Regions from separate parts of the Micromonospora sp. A202 genome, predicted to be linked through region 2. Evidence: riboswitches for the same ligand, from Rfam matches in the RefSeq annotation. Region 2 holds a riboswitch; the other holds the start of a gene.
The links. A riboswitch is a leader RNA that binds a small molecule or an ion and turns the genes downstream of it on or off. The one in region 2 is predicted to bind cyclic di-AMP.
Positions count from the first base shown of each region.

Region 1: linked by a shared signal. The riboswitch ahead of FBZ33_RS12480 (transglycosylase family protein) and the one ahead of FBZ33_RS23365 (coiled-coil domain-containing protein) in region 2 are both predicted to bind cyclic di-AMP.

Region 1 covers NZ_VFMP01000001.1:2,706,907-2,711,271, reverse strand. Annotated here, with positions in the region: gene dinB (DNA polymerase IV) at 37-1,224, shown strand; gene FBZ33_RS12485 (hypothetical protein) at 1,348-1,719, shown strand; gene FBZ33_RS12480 (transglycosylase family protein) at 1,846-2,517, opposite strand; cyclic di-AMP (ydaO/yuaA leader) riboswitch at 2,518-2,690, opposite strand; gene FBZ33_RS12475 (ThuA domain-containing protein) at 2,845-3,507, opposite strand; gene FBZ33_RS12470 (helix-turn-helix transcriptional regulator) at 3,573-3,908, shown strand; gene FBZ33_RS12465 (nitroreductase family protein) at 3,905-4,365, shown strand, end outside.
Region 2 covers NZ_VFMP01000001.1:5,083,831-5,088,195, reverse strand. Annotated here, with positions in the region: gene FBZ33_RS23380 (PfkB family carbohydrate kinase) at 1-13, opposite strand, end outside; gene FBZ33_RS23375 (SRPBCC family protein) at 209-676, shown strand; gene FBZ33_RS23370 (hypothetical protein) at 701-1,201, opposite strand; gene FBZ33_RS23365 (coiled-coil domain-containing protein) at 1,367-2,431, opposite strand; cyclic di-AMP (ydaO/yuaA leader) riboswitch at 2,437-2,568, opposite strand; gene FBZ33_RS23360 (cation diffusion facilitator family transporter) at 2,682-3,599, opposite strand; gene FBZ33_RS23355 (AAA family ATPase) at 3,707-4,365, opposite strand, start outside.

The sequences.
Region 1 (4,365 bases), 2.4 Mb from region 2:
TGCAGAGATGGCCACCCGCCATGCGAACATGTGTACGTGTCGCCCGGCGCCAGCATCCTGCACGCCGACCTGGACGCCTTCTACGCGTCGGTCGAGCAGCGTGACGACCCGCGCCTGCGGGGGCGGCCGGTGATCGTCGGGGGCGGCGTGGTCCTCGCGGCCAGTTACGAGGCGAAGGCGCGAGGCGTACGCAGCGCGATGGGTGGTCAGCAGGCGCGCCGCCTCTGTCCGGACGCGATCGTGGTGCCGCCCCGGATGTCGGCGTACACGGCGGCGAGCCGGGCGGTCTTCGAGATCTTCCGGCAGACCACGCCACTGGTCGAGGGGCTCTCCATCGACGAGGCGTTCCTGGACGTCGGTGGCCTGTGGCGGCTGGTCGGGTCGCCGGCCGAGATCGCCGAGCGGCTGCGCCGGGAGGTTCGTGAACGGGTCCACCTGCCGATCACGGTGGGTGTGGCCCGCACGAAGTTCCTGGCGAAGGTGGCCAGCGGGGTGGCGAAGCCGGACGGTCTGCTGGTGGTCGCACCGGACGCCGAGTTGGCGTTCCTGCACCCACTGCCGGTCGAGCGGTTGTGGGGCGTCGGGCCGGTCACCTCAGCGAAGCTGCGGGAACGCCGGATCCGTACGGTCGGTGAGGTGGCCCGGCTCGGTGAGGCCGCCCTGGTGTCGCTGCTCGGCTCGGGCGCCGGCCGGCACCTGCACGCTCTGGCGCACAACCGCGATCCTCGCTCGGTGCAGGTCGGCCGTCGACGCGGTTCGATGGGCGCGCAGCATGCGCTGAGCCGCACGCCGCATGCCCCGGCGGAGCTGGATGCCATCCTCGCCGGCCTGGTCGACCGGGTCAGCCGCCGCATGCGGGCGGCTGGGCGCTCCGGTCGCACCGTGGTGTTGCGGCTGCGCTTCGGCGACTACACCCGGGCCACTCGCTCGCACACCATCGGCAAGGCGACCGCCGACACGACGCCGCTGCTCGCCGCCGCGCGCGCGTTGCTGCGAGCCGCGCTGACCGAGATCGATCGTCGTGGTGTCACCCTGATCGGTGTCTCAGTGGGCAACCTGGACGACAACCCCGTGCAACCGGAGCTGCCGTTTCACCGCGATCCGGGCGCGGAGTTGGACGCTGCGGTGGACGCGGTCCGTGACCGGTTCGGCTCAACGGCGCTGACCCGAGCGGTCCTGCTCGGCCGGGAGCCGGGCGTCGAGATGCCGCTGCTGCCGGATTGACCGATCTGCGTGCGGCGTCCCGGCGAACGCTGCGACCGGAGACACATCACAGCAGGTCGGCGGTTTAACCGGCGGCTGACGGGTGACCCTTGTGGGGTACAGCCTGACAAGGGGGGACCCACAATGTCCGACGACGACACCAGCAACCGGCCGAGTCGCACTGCCGAGCGGCCGCACGACGTGACAGACCCGCTGCTCTGGCAACTGGCGATCGACGTGCTGAGCGCCCACGAGCCGGACGACGAGGGTCGGTGCCGCAACCTTCAGTGCGCCGGGCAGTCCTGGCCGTGCGCGGCCCGCGCCGGCGCGGAGCAGTCGATGCGACTGGCCCGCAGCACACCCGCCCCGGGCGAGGTGACCATCGACGGCGGCGACAACGAGGAGGGCGGCACGGGCTGGTCCGGGGAGGGCAGCGCACCGGCGCCCCGCTGGGGCTGGAACGCCGGCCCGGTCGCGTCGCACCGAGGGTCGAAGGCATCCGCCTCCGCGGCGTGACGGCTTCCCCCCGGGGTACGGGCGCTCGGGCTGATCCGCACCACACGTACGAACGCTCGGCCGGTGACCCGGCCGAGCGTTCGTGTGTCATCCCTCAGAGGCTGAGCCGCTGACCCGGGAAGACCGTCAGAGGCTGAGCCGCTGACCCGGGAAGATCAGGCCCGGGTCGGCCCCGATCAGCTGCTGGTTGTGCTCGTAGAGCGCCTGCCAACCGCCGGCCACCCGGTGGCTGTCGGCGATCTCCGACAGGGTGTCGCCCGGCTTGACCAGGTACGTCTGGCCGCCCGTGGTCGGCGCGGTGCGCTCGTGGTTGCGGGTCGCCGGCTGCTCCCGCCGCGAGGGCCGCTCCTGCTGCTCGGTGGGCTTCGCCGTGGACTTCGCGGTGGGCTTCTGCGTGGACTTCGTCGACGGCTTCGTGGCGGAGCCGCCGGACGAACCGCCCTTTTTGCCGCAGGTCGGCCACGCGCCGATGCCCTGCCCGTCGAGCACCTTCTCGGCGATGGCGATCTGCTCGCCGCGGCTGGCCAGGTCGGCGCGGGCGGCGTACTTCTTGCCGCCGTAGCCGGCCCAGGTGCTCTGGGAGAACTGCAGGCCACCGTAGTAGCCGTTGCCGGTGTTGATCTTCCAGTTACCGCCGGACTCGCACTTGGCGATCGCGTCCCAGTTGACCGCGGCCTGCGCGGGGGCGGCCGGGCCGAAGAGGGCCACAGCACCGGTGACCGCACCGACGGCCAGGGTGCCGACGGCGAGACGGCGGGTGGTGACCCGTCGGTGACGGGGCGTGTAGACAGACGTCATGTGAACTTCCTCCACGCCGGCGAGGTGAGCTGTCGGGTTCGGGCCGAGGAGCCCGGCCGCACGATCGCGGCTTCACCCCGAGGTGACGTGCACCGAGGAACGTTTGGGTCCCCCGCTCCTGCCCGGGTGACTGGGTTCCACCGACCGGGGGCAGGATTTGGCGTTGCCGGCCGTGGTGTCCGCAGTGGCGAACCCGACCGACGTTAGGCACGGTCGGTGACGATCGCCCAACCCCTGTGAAGTTCTTCACCGGGGCACGCGGGGCGTCACCCGCAGCGGTTGCGGGCGGCCGGTCGGTGTGCAGTGACCACCGTGGACCGTTGCGGATCAGATGCGGTGACGGAGCCAGAGCACGATGCGCCGCAGCAGCTCGACGTGCCCCGGCGACTCGTACGACCGGGCGTCGTGACCGAGTGCGTTGTAGACGATCCGGCTGCTCCCGGCCGTGCGCGCCCAGACGAGCGGGTGGGTGTCGCCGCCCTCGTCGTGGACGTAGAGAGTCTCGACGTCGACGCCGTCGAGCAACTCCAGGTCGGTGTAGCGCTCGTCGTGCACCTCGAAGTCCACGAGACCGGTAGTGATCGGGTGCTCGATGTCGGTGCGTCGGATGAGGCTGGTTCCGATCGGCGGGTGGAAGGTCCGACCGTGGTCCCAGGCGGCGCCGACCGTGGACCGCCAGGTCGCGAGCTGGGGAAACGCGATCGTCGCGCTGTGCGTGGCGAGCAGGCTGCCGCCACGGGCCAGGAAGGCGTCGAGGACGCGGCCGAACTCCTCGTCCTGCGGGATCGGGGTCGTGCGGTCGGCGCTGGCGTTCACTACCAGGAGGCGGGCACCGTCGAGTGCGGCCGCGAGTTGGTCGACGGTGGTCACGATCGCCACCGGGCCCGCGTCGCCGACGAGCTGGGCGATCGCCGCGCTGGTCTCGGCCAACGGGTGCCAGGGATCGGCGTGCCGGCCCTCCCCGCTGAAGATCACTGTTTCGACCGGCATGACCGTGCTCCGCTCTTCATTTGGAAGATTTTCGAAATCACGAAACCAAAGCTAGCATGGCGTCCATGAGAGCCCTGCATCATCCCGATCTCGCCTCGGTCGACCTCGCCACCGTGCTCGGCGCCCTCGCCGACCCGGTGCGCCTGAGTGTCGTACGACAGTTGGCGCAGGCCGGTGGGGTCGTCTGCGGGAAGTTCGACGCGTTGTCCGAGGTGAGCATGTCCACGCTGTCGCATCACCTGAAGGTGCTGCGGGCAGCCGGCGTCCTCCGTGTCACGCCCAACGGCAGCTTCCGGAGACACGAACTGCGTGCGGACGACATCAATGACCGGTTTCCCGGGCTCCTTCCCGCGGTCATCGCCAACCTCGAGCTGACAGAACGAGTGGGAGTTCCCGCATGAGCGACACCAAACCGGCCGGGCAGAGCGGGCCGCGCACACTGGGCCTGTCCGCCGACGAGGTCCTGAGCACGACCCGCGCCGTCCGCAAGCGTCTCGACCTGGGACGCCCGGTCCCCCGTGACGTGATCGAGGACTGCCTGCGCATCGCGCTTCAGGCCCCCAGCGGCCGCAACAGGCAACGCTGGGACTTCATCTTCGTCGAGGATCCGCAGACCCGGGCCGCCGTCGCCCGACTGTGGCGACTCGGGCTGATGGCATCGCCACCCGCGTCGGGCGGCACCGGGCCGGCCTTCAGCCGGATGGACTTCGCCTCCGAGCAGTGGGGCCGGATCGCCGGCAGCCTGCAACACCTGGCGGACCACCTGCACGAGGTGCCGCTGCTGCTCATCCCCTGCCTGCGGGTCGAGTCCCGCGCCGAGCTGGCCAGCGTGCGCGGGCAGGCCGGGGCCTGGGGTTC
Region 2 (4,365 bases):
GCGCGAAGACCATCACGTGCCCGCTCACCGGATCGTCGCCGTTCATGATGTCCGCCTCCAGCACGGTCGGGTGATTCCTCACTGAACGACCCTAATGCGCCAAACGGTGACTGGGCGTGTCATCGGGCCGGCCCGGGCCGGCCCTCGGACATTGCCAGCCAGACATCGGTACGGGACGATCGTGCGACCATCGACGGCGGGAGACGGTGTGCTCAGCAGCGATACCTTCAGCTACACCGTGCAGGCCCGGTGTTCGCCGGCCGAGGCGGCGGCGCTGCTCAGCGACCTGACCCGGCAGGGTGAGCTGCACCCGTTGATCGTCCGGGTCCGCCGACTGCCGCCCCGACCCGGTGCGCAGGCCAGCTACACGATCAACGACCGGCTGGCTGCCGGCCCGCTGCGCTTCCGGACCACCTACCACGCGGACGTCCTGATCAGCGAGGACGACGAGATCGTCATGGTGGCCCGCCAGTGGCCCGCCACCACGGTGCGTAACCAAACCCGGCTGCGCCCCGAGCCGGACGGCCTGACCCGGATCGACGTCGACATCACCCTGACCGCGCCGACCCCGCTGTTCCGGTACGCGTTCCGTCAGGCCCGGGCCGCCCACCTCGCCCTGGCCACCCGCCTCGGCGCTGCCCTCGACCGCACCGGCGACCCGCCGCCCCCAGCCTGACCCGAGCGCGGGACGGCAGTGGGGTCACCGGTTGCGGGCGCGGCCCGCCAGGGCGGGCCGGGCGGCGGGACGCCGTCCCCACGGCTTGTACGTGGACAGCACCGTCGCAATGATCATCAGGCTGGTCGACACCGCGGGGGCGATCACCAGGTCGGCACGGTCCCGTGTGGGCAGGGCGGCGCCCACCGCTCCGGCGTGCCGCAGATTCGGGGTGAGCAGGAACAGCACCAGCCCGACCATCACCGTGGTGAGCACCAGCTTGACCACCACCCACCGGTAGCGCAGCAGGCCCCACGGGGTGAGCAGCGAGGTGGCGACACCGATGAGCCAGACCAGGACGCTCAGCGGCGCGAACAGGACGGTGCCGACCAGCGCGCCGACCGGGTAGAGCACCGCAGGGTCGGCGCCACGCTGCACGGCGATGCCGAGGGTGAGCAGCACCAGGTCGGCGCCGAGCCAGCCCAGCGAGGTGACCAGGTGCAGGGTGAGCAGCCCCTTGCGGGCGCTGGGTGGGATCCGAGGCATACCGCGATGCTGCCCGCCGGCCGCCGCCGGGTCGTCCGACGAGCGACGACATCAGGGGTACGCCCGGCGACGTAGCCCGGTCGGACAGCGCTGCCCGGACGAACGTGATGCCTGTGAGTCATCTTGATGACTCACAGGCATCACACACTTTGGGGAACGGCCGGATCAGTAGACCGACAGGTGCACGTGGTTGGTGTGGTCGCTGGACGGGTCGCCACCCGCCCCGCTGTAGGACTTCCATCCGCTGCTGGGCAGCCAGATCTGCCTGTACCAGATCACGTACAGCACGGCGAGCCGGTCGGCGTTGCGGATGAAGTACGCCGCGAGGTTGCTGCCGTAGGTCTTGTCGCCGCCGGTGGCGTCGCCGCCGAAGCCGCCCGTCTGGGCCGCGAAGTCGCAGGCCCGGCCCTTCGGGTGTTCGCCGGAGCCGCTGGGGCGGTGGCAGGAGACGTACCGGGTGAAGCCGGCCGCCTTGGCCTGGTTGAGGGCGTGCAGGGTGCGCGGGGTGATGCAGCCGCTGGCCGGCGTGGGGTCGTTGACGCTGCACGTCTCCGACGGCCAGGAGCCGTCGGAGTTGCGCGGCGCGGCCTTCGCGTTGGCGGCGGAGGTGCCCCGGTTGGAGTCGGTGTCGGCGGCGGGTTGCGGCTTGGGGGTGGTGGCCACCGTCAGGGCCCGTTCGGCCTGCTCCTTGCGCTTGGCCATCACCGCGACCTGCTTGCGCTGCTCGTTGATCTCACCGTTCAGGGCGACCTGGGTGCGGTTGGCCTGGTCCTTGCTGCTGAGCAGGTCGCGCAGCACCCGGTCCTCGTTGGCGGCCACCGCGTCCAGTGCGGCTGCCCGGTCCATGAAGCCTTCCGGGCTGTCGCTGTTGAGCAGCGCCGACATCGCGCTGAGCCGGCCGGTGCGGTACGCGACGCCGGCGATCTCTCCGACCTTGCCGCTGCGCTGGTTGAGCTCGACCTCGATGGTCTTCAGTTGGGTGGTGAGCTGCTGCTGCCGCTGCACCGAGGCGTCCAGGGCGCGCTTCGCGTCCAGGTAGCCCTTGCTGGCCGCCTCGAGTTGGGCTCGCAGCGCGGGGGTGCCACCCTCCTCGTCGGAGTCGGGGGCGGCGGCCCGCAGGCCGCTCGGGGGAGCGGCCGAGGCGGTGCCGGCCGGGAGCGCGACGCCGAGGGCGAACATCGCGACGATCAGGGCCGCCAGTCGGGCGGCGGGTGGTCGTGCTGGTGCCACTGTGCATGTCCTTCCGTCAGCCGCCGACCGGGTTAGCTGACGGGTTCGGGACGGAAGATCCCTACCGCTGACGCGGATGCACCCCAGGTACGTGGTTCCCCGGTTCGCCCTCGCGGGCGATTAGGCGGCGACCACCACCGGCGCCGGGAGGGCGCCGCCTGGTGGAGGCCGGGACCGAGCCTACCGGTGCCGGTGGGGTGGCTGCAGCGTATGTGACGGACGGTGCCTGCGTCGTCACGAGAAGCTGCTGTCACCACTCGATCGAGCCACACGCTCCGGAGGCGGCGCCCGGCTCGATCTGCAACGTCGCGTGCTCGATCCGGAAGTCGTCGTGCAGGGCCGTACGCGCGGCGGTGAGCACCGCGCCGACCTCCGCCCCGGGTGCCATCGTCAGGTGTGCGGAGGCCACGTCCATGCCGGAGGTGAGCGTCCAGACGTGCAGGTCGTGCACCTCGACCACACCGGGGACCGCGGCCAGCCGGTCGTGCACGGCGGTCACCTGGAGGTGCTCCGGGGCGGCCTGCACCAGGATGCGGACGGCGGCCCGTGCCAACCGCCAGGTGCGCGGGAGGATGAACACGCCGATGGCGACGGCGACCAGCGGGTCGGCCCACCACCAGTCGGTGACGGTGATGAGCAGTGCGGCGCCGATCACGCCGACCGACCCGAGCAGGTCGCCGAGCACCTCCAGGTACGCACCCTGAAGGTTGAGGCTCTCCCGGGCTCCGGCGCGGAGCAGGGCGAAGGCGGCGATGTTGGCGAGCAGGCCGAGCACGGCCACCGCGAGCATCGGGCCGGCGATGACCTCGTGCGGGTCGCCGAAGCGGCGGATCGCCTCGATCACCACGTAGATCGCGACGCCGGAGAGCAGGACGGCGTTGGCCAGCGCGGCGAGCACCTCGAGTCGGTAGAGCCCGAAGGTGCGCTGCGGGTCTCCGGTGGCCCGCCGGGTCGCGGTGATCGCGGCGAGCGCCATCCCGATGCCGAGCACGTCGGTGAACATGTGCCCGGCGTCGGAGAGCAGTGCGAGCGAGCCGGTGTGCAGGGCGGCCACCGCCTCGACCACCATCAGGGTGGCGAGCAGCCCGAATGCCGCCCAGAGGCGGCCCCGGTGCTGGTGTGCGGCATTGGCGACGGACCCGTGGTGGTGGTCATGACCTGCGCCCACGAGAACCACCCTCCGCCGCCAGCCGGGACCCGGTCAAATGTATGTTCACATCGCTATGTATGCAAGTGTAGGGGCGGCGACTCTCGCTGGCGGCTCGCCAGCACCGATCAGCCGGTCGGGTCGATGGTGGTGAGGCGCTGCGTGGCCCGGGAGAGCGCCACGTACAGGGTGCGCACCCCGGCACCCGGATCCGCCCGGATCTCGCTCGGGGCGACCAGCACGACACCGTCGTACTCCATGCCCTTGGCCTCCAGGCTGGTGACCACCTGGAGCCTCGGCGCGCCGAGTGCGGCGACCCAGCCGGCGACCTCGTCGCGGCGGGGGACCGGCGTGATCACGCCGACGGTGCCCTCCACCTCGGCCAGCAGGCCGGCGGCCGCCTCCACTGTCGCGGTCTCCAACCCGGTCGAGGGCACCACCAGCTCGACCGGGTCGACCCCGGTGGAGCGGACCGCGGTCGGCAGCGGCAGGTCAGGGTAGAGCCGGCGGATCTCCGCCGCCGCCACCGCGAAGATCTCCGAGGAGTTGCGGTAGTTGGTGGTGAGCGTGAAATCGTGCCGCTTGCGCCGACCCAGCGCCTGGTCCCGGGCCCGGTCCAGCTCGTCGGGGTCGCCGGTCCACGCGGTCTGGGCGGGGTCGCCGACCACCGTCCAGGAGGCCAGACGGCCACGTCGACCGACCATCCGCCACTGCATCGGTGAGACGTCCTGCGCCTCGTCCACGACCACGTGCGCGTAGTCCCGGTAGTCCTCCGGGCGCTCGCGGG